One region of the Lysinibacillus sp. HST-98 genome, then DNA from elsewhere that is predicted to be linked to it. Evidence: a T-box and tRNA genes for the amino acid it is inferred to sense, from the RefSeq annotation. Region 1 holds a T-box; the other holds one or more tRNA genes.
What was found. The T-box of region 1 lies ahead of serS (serine--tRNA ligase). A T-box ahead of a tRNA ligase gene usually reads a tRNA of that ligase, here a tRNA-Ser.
Positions count from the first base shown of each region.

Region 1 (6,570 bases):
GATTAACACCAAACAGATGAAAGAAAATATTTAAGCTAAAACGGGTGCTTTGCTTGAAGAATACTGAGTTGCATAGGCAGCTCACTTTTAGGGATATAGCTCACATACAGTACTTGCTATTATTCTACTATTGGACAAGTACCGTAATAGAATGCAGAAATGGTGGAGGGAAAAAATGAACAAAACGGAGAGGCAGCTTGCAATCACGCTTGAATTACAGCGAAGTAAAACACTGAGAGCAGAAGATTTAGCTTCTCAATTTGAAACAAGTGTGCGTACGATATATAGGGATATTCAAGCACTAAGTGAGGCTGGGGTTCCCATTTTAGGCGCCCCTGGTCAGGGATATTCCTTAATGGAAGGATATTTTCTACCCCCTGTTAGGTTCACAGCAGAAGAGGCCGTCTCCCTGCTCATGGGAGCTGATTTTATCGAACAAAGGTTGGATACAGATTATGGTATTAATGCAAAGTCCGCTAAACGCAAAATCGAGGCTACTTTGTCGGAGTCAGTTCGTAACGAGTCAAGGCTTGTTCGAGAAACAATGCGACTGCTTCATATAGGTGAGCAGTCAACTGAAGAGCGGGTAAAAACGTATCTTAATCAAGTTCGCGATGCAATTTTGAAACAGTGCAAAATCAGTTTTATGTATATTAAAAAAATGCCAGAAACAGATGGGAATCGGAAGCATAAACGTGTGGTCTCTCCATATGGATTAACACTTGTCCATGAAAATTGGGTTTTACTAGCATACTGTGAAATGAGGCAAGAAATGCGACATTTCCGCTTGTCCCGGATGTCCGACCTTTCTGTGTTGGAAGATCAATTTCTTCTACCAAATGATTTTGACCTAAGTAGCTATCGGCCACCTGACAATCGAGATGAAAGAATAATAATGAGAGCAAACCCCGAAATTGCCGACAAAATCATTGAAGCAGTTAATTTTTATATTGCATCCATTGAGGAGCGGAATGAGGATGTAATCTTTCAATTTCGTGTTCGGTATCCAGAGGAACTATTACATCATTTACTCGGCTGGGGCGGAGATATCGAGGTGATTGAGCCGAAGTCTTTACGCTTCAAGATTCGGGAAGTAGCGAAAAAAATTTTAGAACACTACTGACATACACCTGTCAGTAGTGTTCTTTTATACTGTGACTATACCAAAATGAAGAGGAGCTGCTTAAAGGATGAAAAGTACAAAGGAAGTATTGAAGTCATTTGAACTTACAGTAGAAAGATATTTGGAAGAACTGACAAAACTCAGTATGGAAAAATTACATAGAAAGCTGAACGAAGAAGATTGGTCCATTGGACAGATGTATGTACATTTAATACAATCAGCTTTCATGCATCTACATAATGTCGAGCAATGTTTAGCTGGTAGAGAATCGACATTGAACCCAACGAAGGAAAAAACTGAGCAGGGTAAGATTGTTTTTAATCTAGAACAATTTCCTGCTGTTCGTATTAAGGTTCCTGCTTCTCCGATTTATACTCCGCAACCACCAGAGAGCATGGAGCATTTGGTAGATGGACTTCACAATGTAGTGGAACGGATGAGGAATACGGAATCAGTTCTACTACAAGCGCCTGTAAGTAACAAGATACTTCATCCGGCGTTCGGTGCTTTAAACGCGCAGGAATGGTTTATGTTGATTGACATGCATTACAGACATCATTTTTTACAACTGGATCGGTTGAAAAGTTTAGCATTTGAAGAGTAGGGGGATGCATCATGTCGAATAAAACAAGTCAGAAAAGCAGATATTGGATTGGCGTTGTATCCGCTTCTCATGTAAATTTAGCCATAGAAGGTGGTTTTGCACAGTTGTGCCACGGTAAGGCTGCACCTTTGCGTAAAATGTCTCCAGGTGATTGGCTGATATACTATTCCCCTCGCACAGACATGTTAAAAGGGAAGCCAGTTCAAGCATTTACTGCTATTGGTCAGGTTACGGACAACGGTGCTTACAAACATCAAGTGTCGGAGTCGTTTATGCCATTTCGCAGAGATATGCGTTATATTCCTTGTCGAGAAGTTAAGATTGCATTGTTGTTAAACCAGCTCACTTTTACACGTGGAAATCGCAATTGGGGATATCCATTTCGTAGAGGTCATTTTGAAATTGGAGCTGAAGATTTTATGACAATCGTTACTTCGATGTTAGATGGTGAGGAACAGGCGTTATCCGAGATATTAAAACACTGATTACATTTTGTGAACAATTTCACTTAAACTATAGTGTGCCTTAGTTAGAACAATCTTCAGCAATCGGGCGCGATTCTGTAATAAGGATCAGCGCTCGCTCTCATTTTAGGGCCAGATTGCGGAGTATCTTGTTAAGGTAATAAAATTTCTAGAATAATTTGTATCCTATGGAATGACTTGAAAAATTTGTTTTTATATAGTACAGTATGGTTGAAATTTAAATAACTGAACACGATGATGGGAAGTAGTAGCAAGCACGTTTTTTTTAGAGAGTCAGCGGTCGGTGGAAGCTGATAAAAGCACTTGTGAATCCGTCCTGGAGTTGCACAGTCGAAGTAATGTAAGTAGGCTGTTGCCGGCTGAAATGCCGTTATAAAATAAGTGGATTAGGCATATGCCTTAATCAATTAGGGTGGTAACGCGGGTAGCTCTCGTCCCTTTTTAGGGGTGGGGGCTTTTTTGTGTATATTTTTATTCAAAATGGAGCTATTTGAGTTTAGCTTACAACGCAATTACACCAAGACTTAAAGGATGCAACGATTCCCATCATTAAATTTACTGGAGGTATGACTATGTTAGATATTAAACGCATACGTGATAATTTCACGGAAATTAAAGAAATTCTATTAACACGTAATGAAGATTTAGGAAACTTAGATGATTTTGAAGATTTAGATGCAAAGCGTCGTGAGTTAATTGCTAAAACAGAAGAATTAAAGGCAGAGCGCAATAAAGTATCTGAACAGATTTCAATTATGAAGCGCAACAAGGAGAATGTAGATGAAATTATTGCTCGTATGCGTCAGGTTGGTGATGAAATTAAAGAGATAGATGTTCAACTAAATAATGTGGAAGAGCACTTTAAAGATATGATGATGCGCTTGCCAAATATTCCACACGAATCTGTACCAGTAGGCACAACAGAGGACGACAATATAGAAGAATATACCTGGGGCGAAATTCCAACATTTGATTTTGACATTAAAGCACACTGGGATCTTGCTACAGATTTGAAGATTGCTGACTTTGAACGAGGAGCAAAAGTAACAGGTAGCCGTTTCTTATTCTACCGTGGTCTTGGAGCTCGCTTAGAACGAGCACTGATGACATTTATGATGGATTTACATGCAGAAGAGCATGGTTATGAGGAAATGCTGCCACCTATCATTGTTAATCGTGATAGCTTAACGGGTACTGGAAATCTCCCTAAATTTGAGGAAGATTTATTTAAATTAGAGGAAACAGATTATTTCATGATTCCAACGGCAGAGGTACCTGTAACAAACTTCTATCGTGATGAAATTTTACTGGCTGAGGCTTTACCCCAAGGCTTTGCTTCTTACAGTCCGTGCTTCCGCTCAGAGGCAGGTTCTGCGGGTCGTGATACACGTGGTTTAATCCGTCAGCACCAATTCAACAAAGTGGAATTAGTACGCTTTGTAAAACCAGAGGAGTCATATGAACAGCTAGAGTTGTTGACAGGTCATGCTGAAAAAGTACTGCAATTACTAGGCTTACCATATCGTAAACTAAAAATGTGCACTGCTGATTTAGGTTTTACTGCAGCGAAGAAATATGATTTAGAAGTTTGGATTCCTGCACAAAACATGTACCGTGAAATTTCTTCTTGCTCAAACTTTGAGGACTTCCAAGCACGACGCGCAAATATTCGCTTTCGTCGTGAACCAAATGCAAAACCAGAATATGTTCACACATTAAACGGTTCAGGTCTTGCGATTGGTCGTACAGTTGCCGCTATACTAGAAAACTATCAACAAGCCGATGGAAGCGTAGTACTTCCTGAAGTTTTAAGACCATATATGGGTGGTAAAGAAGTAATTGCCCTAAATAACGGGTAAAAGCGATTTTAGATATCCTTTATTGTCTTGCCTTATAAAGATGTAGCGTAATTACGTGCTATAACAAACTAATGAATATTATGAATACATCATGCAATAGCTTATTCAATAATAGGGCGCATTTCTTTAATAAGTAGTTTAAGAGAAATAATGAGTAGATGAAGAAAGTAGGTAAGTAAATGATTCCATTAGTATATGACCAAGTTAATAAATGGGGCAAAGACGATGAATTCTTTGTAACAATGTTAAAGAAATTAAATGTAAAAAAAATAGCTGATTTGGGTTGCGGAACAGGAAGATTGACCAACCACTTTGCTAAAGCTGGTTATCATATTATAGCTATTGACCCGAATGAAGAGGCAATCGAATATGCAAAAAATAAAGAGTATCAAGGGGAAGTGGCTTGGATTGTTGGTGATAGCTCAAACTTAAAAACCAATATGTTTGATGCTGTCATAATGACAGCAAATGTTGCGCAAGTATTTCTTACAGAGGAAAGTTGGAAGAACGTCATTTCAGATGCATATCGAGCTTTAAAATCTGGAGGACACTTTATTTTTGATACACGCAATCCATTAGCAAAAGCTTGGGAACATTGGAAAAAGGATTTAACACCTGATGTTGCAGTGAATCAGGTGAGCGGGGAGCCACTTGAAATTTGGACTGAATACGAGGGGTTTGTAGAAGATGTTTTTACGTTTTATGAAACGGTGAAAAATACATGTACAGAAGAAGTAGTTATTCGTGAAAAAATGCAATTAAAATTCCGAACACAGGAAGAAATCTATGAATCTTTACAAAAGGCAGGCTTTTCACAAATTCAAGCTTATGGAGATTGGGAGTTTAAACAAGCAACTGCAGAAACAAAATCTTTTATTTTTCATGGGATAAAATAAATAGGGAGGTTCTTCGTAAACTTATCGAATTTGACAATTCCAGCATTTAGGTATCCTTATTCAACAATTAGGCGCGTTTGTTAAACAACATAGCTGGAAATTGATCAAACCTTTTTAAAAATCTCATATTTATTTAAAAGGAGTAACTCCATTTTGAATACTTTTTTCAAAATGGAGTTTTTGAAGTTGTTAAAATTCTTATGTATGTTTTTAAGGGAGTTGAAAAAAGAAATTTTCAAATTGGGCAAATTTCTGTTGCAATTCAAAACATTAAATCATAATATAAGAATATAGTTATATACGGATTAAGTCACCTTTCCTTAACAAGGTGACTTTATTTAAATTAATATATAAGCAAATGATTATATAAGGAGTGCAGCTAAATGGAAAACACACTAATTGAAAAACAATTAAAAGCAGCAGCTGATTTAAATCGCATTAAATTACTTGCATGTATGAAAAATGGGGAGGTATGTGTATGTGATTTTGTGGATGTGTTAGGAATTTCACAACCAGCCGTTAGTCAACATCTGCGAAAATTAAAGGAGGCAGGCATTATTACGGAACGAAAAGTAGGGACTTGGAAACATTACCGTTTAATAGAGGATCAAACGCCACTGATGAAGGGCATTTTAGAACAAATTCAGCCTTTAAACGGGTGCAACTGTGGCACAGATTGCTGCCATGTAGGGGGAAATATAAATGAGTAATGAATCTTTAACAAAACAGCTTTCTTTTCTAGATCGTTACCTTACCCTTTGGATATTCGTTGCGATGGGAATAGGTGTTGTATTAAGTATCACCATGCCTAATGTTGGTGAAGCGTTAGAGTCCATGTCTATTGGCACAACGTCCATACCAATTGCAATCGGGTTAATTGTCATGATGTATCCACCATTAGCGAAAGTAAAATATGAGGAAATGTGGCGGGTCTTTAAGGATTGGAAAGTGCTTTTACTATCGCTTTTTCAAAACTGGTTACTCGGACCGTTCTTAATGTTCTTTTTAGCCATCATCTTCCTGCATGATTACCCTGAATATATGGCAGGACTCATTATGATTGGTTTAGCTCGATGTATTGCAATGGTCATTGTATGGAATGATTTAGCGCGTGGAGACCGTGAATATGTAGCTGGTTTAGTTGCGTTTAACTCCATCTTTCAAATCGTGACGTATTCAATTTTTGCTTACTTTTTCTTAAATGTATTACCTGGTTGGTTTGGCTTAGAGAATTTTAGTGTTTCTATTTCCATGTGGGAAATTACTAAGAGCGTTCTAATTTACTTAGGGATACCATTTGCTGCAGGGTTCCTCACACGATGGATAGGCATTAAAACAAAAGGGAAACAGTGGTATGAGGAAAAATTCTTGCCAAAAATTTCACCACTTACTTTAATTGCCCTGTTATTTACGATAGTGATGATGTTTGCCTTAAAGGGTGAGCAATTAGTAGAACTGCCACTTGATGTGGTACGAATTGCAATCCCATTATTTATTTACTTTGTCATTATGTTTGCTGTGTCATTCTTCTCTTCCCGTAAAGTAGGTGCATCTTATCCTGTCACAGCAGCCCTTTCTTTTACAGCTGCAAGTAACAATTTTG
Region 1 covers NZ_JAENHX010000005.1:221,520-228,089, reverse strand. The annotation lists partial or broken gene JIN86_RS14000 (NUDIX hydrolase) at 1-34, shown strand, start outside; gene JIN86_RS13995 (helix-turn-helix transcriptional regulator) at 176-1,123, shown strand; gene JIN86_RS13990 (DinB family protein) at 1,191-1,727, shown strand; gene JIN86_RS13985 (EVE domain-containing protein) at 1,739-2,212, shown strand; T-box leader at 2,438-2,654, shown strand; gene serS (serine--tRNA ligase) at 2,785-4,071, shown strand; gene JIN86_RS13975 (class I SAM-dependent methyltransferase) at 4,251-4,967, shown strand; gene JIN86_RS13970 (ArsR/SmtB family transcription factor) at 5,351-5,677, shown strand; gene arsB (ACR3 family arsenite efflux transporter) at 5,670-6,570, shown strand, end outside.

Region 2 (6,570 bases), on a different contig from region 1:
AAAGTAAATTATTGATTTCCCGCCTAATCGTCCAAGTTGCTTCATATCTCCAGTACCAGCAACACCAACGATTAATGTCGAAATAATAATCGGTACAACAATCATCTTAATAAGATGTAAAAATATATCCCCTAATGGTTGTAGATATGTCTCAATTTTGGGGTTTCCGTAAAAGATACCACCAACAATGATCCCTAAAATCAAACCGATTAAAATCTGAGCGGCTAAACTGACTTTAAATTTCTTTTTCAAATCCTTTGTACCTCCCCTAATATTAAATTTTTAGGACACGCCTTACTTTAATAATACGGAGGACTTATGGAATCCGACAAAATCCGAGAAAATTAATTTACTTTTGTTAAAATGTCTGAATATAACACTTGAATAAACTTCTTAATATTTACCTTTGCTTTACGATTATCGTGATCTTCAATCTGTGTCATGAGCTGACGAATTTCTTTAAAATCAAAATAACGAGGAGCATAGTACTCGAATTCTGAGTTTGTGTAATCAACAACCCCTAAATTAGCAAGATTAATCATGGCAGCTAATATTGTACGACGCACACGCTGCTCGATGGCCTTACTCTCTTTTAAAATTTCATCTGGCGTAGCCTTGGTCACAGCTGCAATTTCTTCATAAAGCTCCTTTAATGGAGGAAGGGGTGCAATCTTGTGCTGGTGGGCAAGTAATGTTTCTATAATGGCAATGATATCCTCACTACCAATTTCGCCGACAATCCCCATATCATTCAAAATAGATTGAATATGGTCTCGTGATGTAGCTTTATGAGTCTTTTGTTCACTTAACTCAATGTTTGTAAGTGATTGACGTATCACTAATAGTGAATTTTTAAGTCGAAATTGTTCAGTTGTTTTTTTTAAAACATTTTCAACTTCAATACGATTGATTGGTTTATGAATGAAGAAATCAATTCCTTGCTCATATGCTTCGCCAACCATGTCCTTATTCACTACCTGTGAAATCATAATAAATTGTCCCTCGAAACGATTTTGCATAAGTTGTTCCACAGTTGCGATACCATCAAGCTTAGGCATCAGTAAATCAATAAGTACAAACTCTGGCTGTGTCATTAAAATTTGTGGAATGGCATCTTCACCATTTCGAGCCTCACCAATAACTGTTCCTAACCCGCTATCTTCAATAATTTGCTTTAACATAACACGACTTGCACGATCATCATCTACAATAAAATACCTCATTTAAGTCTCTCCCGTTTGAATAGTTTGCGTAGGAATTATGATTTTAAACGTTGTGTATTGATTGTTTGATTCAACGGTTATTGAGCCTTTTAATTTTTCTACTAGTTCAGCAACATGTGAAAGCCCAATGCCAGTTGCTGCAACACCATCAACATTGAATTTAGTGGTGTATCCAGGTTCAAAAATAACAGAAATATCTGCTTGTGAAATCCCTTGTCCATTATCACATACTGTTATTACAGTATTATCCTCTTGGCGCTCAATAGCAATAGAAATGATCCCTTGCTTTTCAATAGCCTCAACAGCATTGGCTGATAAATTATTTAATAGAGCAAGCAATGCAATATGATCTTTCGTTTGAAAATCGAAGTCTATACATGTATTAAATTGTATTTCCTTACCGAGTAATTCTGCATACTTCCTATTACCTTCTTCAATATAATGCAATAATTCAGATAATACGAAAGGGCCAAAGCTCTTTTCACCGACAATCTTTGAAATCCCAGCATATATCCGTTGAGAATCCTTTTTCACTTCATGGATTTCCTGGGCAATATGAAGTGCTTGTAAACTCTCGGCTCGAAAACCTAGCGTCTTTAACTGACGATATAATTCATAACCACTACCTGTAATTGTTTCAATATGATTCATTGATTTTTTTAAATATAGTGTCTCCACATAGAGGTCAGATCCAATATTCAGCATTTCTTGTACCCGTTTTTTTTGTTCCGCTACCAAAATAGAGCTATAAATCCCTACTACAAAAAAGCTTCGTAATAATGCTACTGCTAATAGGATCAAGAGATCATGGAGAAATAAAAAAGTATATGTTTGGACAAAAAAGCGGAAAATTTGTTCAGCTAAATTACTGATGACCTCACTAAAAGCAACGAGTAAACCAAGTTTTAGTGGTTTTTCTCTGTATTGTTGAATATCTAAAACTTGCAGGCATACTGCAAACAATACATAAAATAAACCGGCTGGTAAATGGTTAAATATACTCTCGGCAATCGGAACATCGTGTAATGTCGAATTAATAACCCGAAAAATAGTTGTCACAATACTGGTAGCTACACCAGCTAAAATAATTGGTGTAGGTTTAATTAATGTGCATAAAAAGAAGACAATTGTTCCTAAACCAAAACGGAATGTTGTATTAGCAAAAGGCATAATTTTAATTTCACTACCTATTGCAGTCATAACAGCAATAATGAAAATCCAAGTAAGGGAAGCACGTGTCATAAGTAATTTCGATTGCAATTCAACAACCTCCCATCATTGATATAATAAAAAATACCACAACCGAGGCGGAAGTGGTATCTAACAAGTAATACATACAATTTAGGCAAAAAAAAACGGCTACATTCGTAGTCGGAAATTTAAAACTGGAGGAGGTAGAGGGATTCGAACCCCCGCGCGGTGTTACCCGCCTGTCGGTTTTCAAGACCGATCCCTTCAGCCAGACTTGGGTATACCTCCATGTTATATTGCTTTACTGTCTTATCGACAAAAATAAATTTATCATAACTAGAAACGAACGTCAAGATAATTTTTAAAAAAATATATATTGTTTAAATCGTCACTTAGAAATAAATAATTTGTGCATTAAGTTGCATTTTATACAAACAGTCAGTATACTAGTTATTGCCGTGCTAGGTGGGAAGGTAGCGGTGTCCTGTAACTCGCAATCCGCTCTAGCGAGACTGAATTCCTTTTTCGAGGCTGTCCGTATTGTTTGGTCTGCCTTTTGCACGTAGTGTTGACGATTGGGTCCTGCGCAATGGATACCCATGAACCATGTCAGGTCCGGAAGGAAGCAGCATTAAGTGGTCTTATTCATGTGCCGCGGGGTTGCCTAATCTGAGCTAACGACAAGAGTAACGCTTATGTGCGGCTGTCAAGGAAAGGTGCACGGCATTAAATTGCCAATTCAAAGCATCCGTCTATTATAGGCGGATGCTTTTTTATTTTAAATTTAGCAACTTCATTTTCTATATAATGCAGCAAATGCTATAATAAAAGTATTCAATTAAATGGAGAAGGAGAGAGGAAATCAGTGACGTATCAAGCATTTTACCGTGTGTATCGACCGCAATCTTTTCGAGAAATGTCTGGTCAAACACATGTCAAAAGAACGCTACAAAATGCTCTCCTAGCAAATAAAACAACACACGCTTACTTGTTTTCTGGGCCCCGTGGTACAGGGAAAACAAGTACTGCTAAAATCTTTGCGAAGGCCTTGAATTGTGAACATGCACCGTCGAAAGAGCCGTGTAATGAATGTGCTACATGCATAAGTATTACAGATGGTTCACATCCAGATGTTATTGAATTTGATGCAGCCTCAAATTCACGTGTTGAAGAGATTAGGGATATCATAGAAAAGGTTCGTTTTGCTCCCGCAAGCAGTAGATATAAGGTGTACATCATAGACGAAGTGCATATGCTTTCTACAAGCGCTTTTAACGCTCTTTTAAAAACGTTGGAAGAACCACCTCCTCATGCTGTGTTTATTTTAGCAACTACAGAGCCTCATAAATTGCCTGCTACGATCATTTCTCGTTGTCAGCGCTTTGATTTTAAACGACTTTCTACTAATGATATTATTGAACGTATGAAGGTTGTTTTAGAAGATATTGACTTACCATATGAAGAACAAGGTTTAAAGGTGATTGCACAATCAGCCGCAGGGGGAATGCGTGATGCTTTAAGCTTATTGGACCAAGTTGTGTCTTTTAGCGGCGAAAAATTAAAACTTGAGGATACGTTATTAGTGACAGGTTCTATTAGTCAGGATATTTTTTATGATCTAGCAGAGGCACTCAAAGTAAAAGATGTTGCGCAAATGCTTGCCCTTTTAGAGCAACTAATAGCTGACGGTAAGGACCCTTTGCGGCTCTCAGAAGATTTAATTACATTTTTCCGCGATTTATTATTACTTCAAACAAGTGATGATTTAGCTGAACTTTTAGAGCTTGTATCTCCTGAGGAACGTGTATTCACTTTAGCACACGAATTTGCACCAAATATGCTTTATGGGTATATTGATATACTTGCAAAGACACAGCAAGAGATGCGTTTCTCTCACCATACTAAAATTTATTTAGAGACGGCTTTGCTTAAAATGGTACAGTTTTCAGGAGGGATAGCCCATCAGACGGTGACTACAAATGAAATGGGAGAAAACCCTGATCTCACTCAAAAAATTGTAGCTCTTGAACAGCTGGTTCAGCAACTATCCTTACAACTGCAAACGGGGACACCTATGCAAACGACGTCGACAGCACAAAAAGAGCAACGGCCTCGAGCTAAAAGTCCGAATGGTTATAAAGCACCTACAGGTCGTATTCAGGAAGTGCTGAAAGATGCCACAAAGCAAGATGTGCAACGTATTAAGTCCATTTGGGCACAAGCCTTAAGTCAAATGCAAAAATCACAATCTGCTCTTTTGGCAGAAGCCGAACCTGTTGCGGCATCTTCAAGTGCTTTTGTGTTAAAATTCAAGTATGATATTCATTGTCAGATGGTTGCCGACAACCAGTCTTTAAAGGCTCACTTTACACAATTAATTGCAGGGCAAACTGGTACAATGTACGAAATGCTATGTATACCAGAAGAATCATGGTTAAAAATGCGTGAAGAGTTTATTCGTGATCATGGTCTGCAGCAAAAGAAATCACAGACTGAATCAGAGCATGGAGAAGAATTATTAGAGCCACCACCGGCAGAAATGCCAGAAGAACCATTTATCGATGATGCCCAACCTCTTGCTTCACAAGATCCACTTGTGACAGAGGCTGAAAAGCTCTTTGGTAAAGATTTTGTTGAAATTATTGAAGATTAAATTTTTAGGAGGAAACATTTATGCGTGGAATGGGAAATATGCAAGGTATGATGAAAAAAATGCAAAAAATGCAAAAGGAAATGATGGAGGCTCAAGAAGCTCTAAATGCTGAGCAATTTGAAGGTGTTGCAGGCGGCGGTATGGTGAAAGTAACAGTTTCTGGTCAGCGTGAAGTAGTTTCAGTAAATCTAGATGAATCTGTAGTAGACCCAGAAGATATCGAAATGCTACAAGACCTAATTGTTATTGCAACAAATGAAGCGTTGAAAAAAGTAGAAGAAAAAACAAACTCAACTATGGGTAAATTCACGCAAGGCTTAAACCTTCCGTTCTAGGAGGTATTCATATGTACTACCCAGAACCAATATCTAAATTGATCGATAGTTTTATGAAATTGCCAGGTATCGGGCCGAAAACTGCGGCTCGTCTGGCGTTTTTTGTGTTAACAATGAAGGAAGATGATGTATTATCTTTCTCTAAAGCACTGATTGATGCTAAACGAAACCTAAGCTACTGTTCTGTTTGTGGCAATATAACAGATGTAGATCCATGTCACATATGTACAGATAAGCAACGAGATCATTCTATTATTTGTGTTGTACAAGATACAAAAGATGTGATTGCAATGGAAAAAATGCGTGACTACAACGGTATGTACCATGTACTTCAAGGAGCAATTTCACCAATGGATGGTATTGGTCCAGAAGATATTAATGTTGCTTCTTTGCTAGTGCGCTTGCAAGATGAAAGTGTCCAAGAACTTATTTTAGCTACAAATTCAACAATCGAGGGTGAGGCAACCGCTATGTATATTTCTCGCCTTGTCAAACCGTCAGGCATTCGTACAACTCGTATTGCTCATGGATTGCCAGTAGGTGGAGATCTAGAATATGCAGATGAGGTTACGCTGTCTAAGGCAATGGAAGGCCGACGCGAGTTATGAGTGAGGGATTAGTATGTTCTTCCGTAGTAAAGGGAAATTAAAAAAGGAATTTGATGATAAGCTTGTGAATCTGATTAAAGAAACAAAAGAGGATTTACAACAGGCAAAGATAATAGAAGAATTAATGGATGATTATGACCTAGGTGTAATTGCTCAACGCAAAACAGCCGAAAGTATTCATTTCTATTTGTTTAAGGAAGCCAGAATTCGTAAGGTATTAATAAAATAGTTCTTTGTAAAATATTCATAGAAGCAAAACAGGAAACATAAACTTTCATAATTATTTAATTGAGGGGGCAACTATATGTCTGAGTTAGTAATTATGAGTATTTGTATTCCTGTCGGGCTTCTTTTTCTTTATGTAATAATAAGACATGCTAAAATGGGTAAAATCTTAGAAGGATTATCGGTGTTTTGGTTTAGATTTGCATTTGCTTTTCTACTATTATTCGTAATCCATTTAGGTATTGGTTATATAGGATATAATGTGCCAATCAATCTGTTTTCGGTCTTAACAATTGCTGTTTTAGGTATTCCTGGTGTCTTAGGAATAACAGCTT
Region 2 covers NZ_JAENHX010000017.1:24,846-31,415, forward strand. The annotation lists gene JIN86_RS23115 (cation:dicarboxylate symporter family transporter) at 1-252, opposite strand, end outside; gene JIN86_RS23120 (response regulator) at 345-1,223, opposite strand; gene JIN86_RS23125 (sensor histidine kinase) at 1,224-2,483, opposite strand; tRNA gene JIN86_RS23130 (tRNA-Ser) at 2,610-2,702, opposite strand; RNA gene ffs (signal recognition particle sRNA large type) at 2,871-3,138, shown strand; gene dnaX (DNA polymerase III subunit gamma/tau) at 3,280-5,067, shown strand; gene JIN86_RS23145 (YbaB/EbfC family nucleoid-associated protein) at 5,088-5,402, shown strand; gene recR (recombination mediator RecR) at 5,414-6,010, shown strand; gene JIN86_RS23155 (YaaL family protein) at 6,024-6,239, shown strand; gene JIN86_RS23160 (pro-sigmaK processing inhibitor BofA family protein) at 6,315-6,570, shown strand, end outside.
Region 2: it encodes a tRNA-Ser, which carries the amino acid that the T-box ahead of serS (serine--tRNA ligase) is inferred to sense. The anticodon was not compared.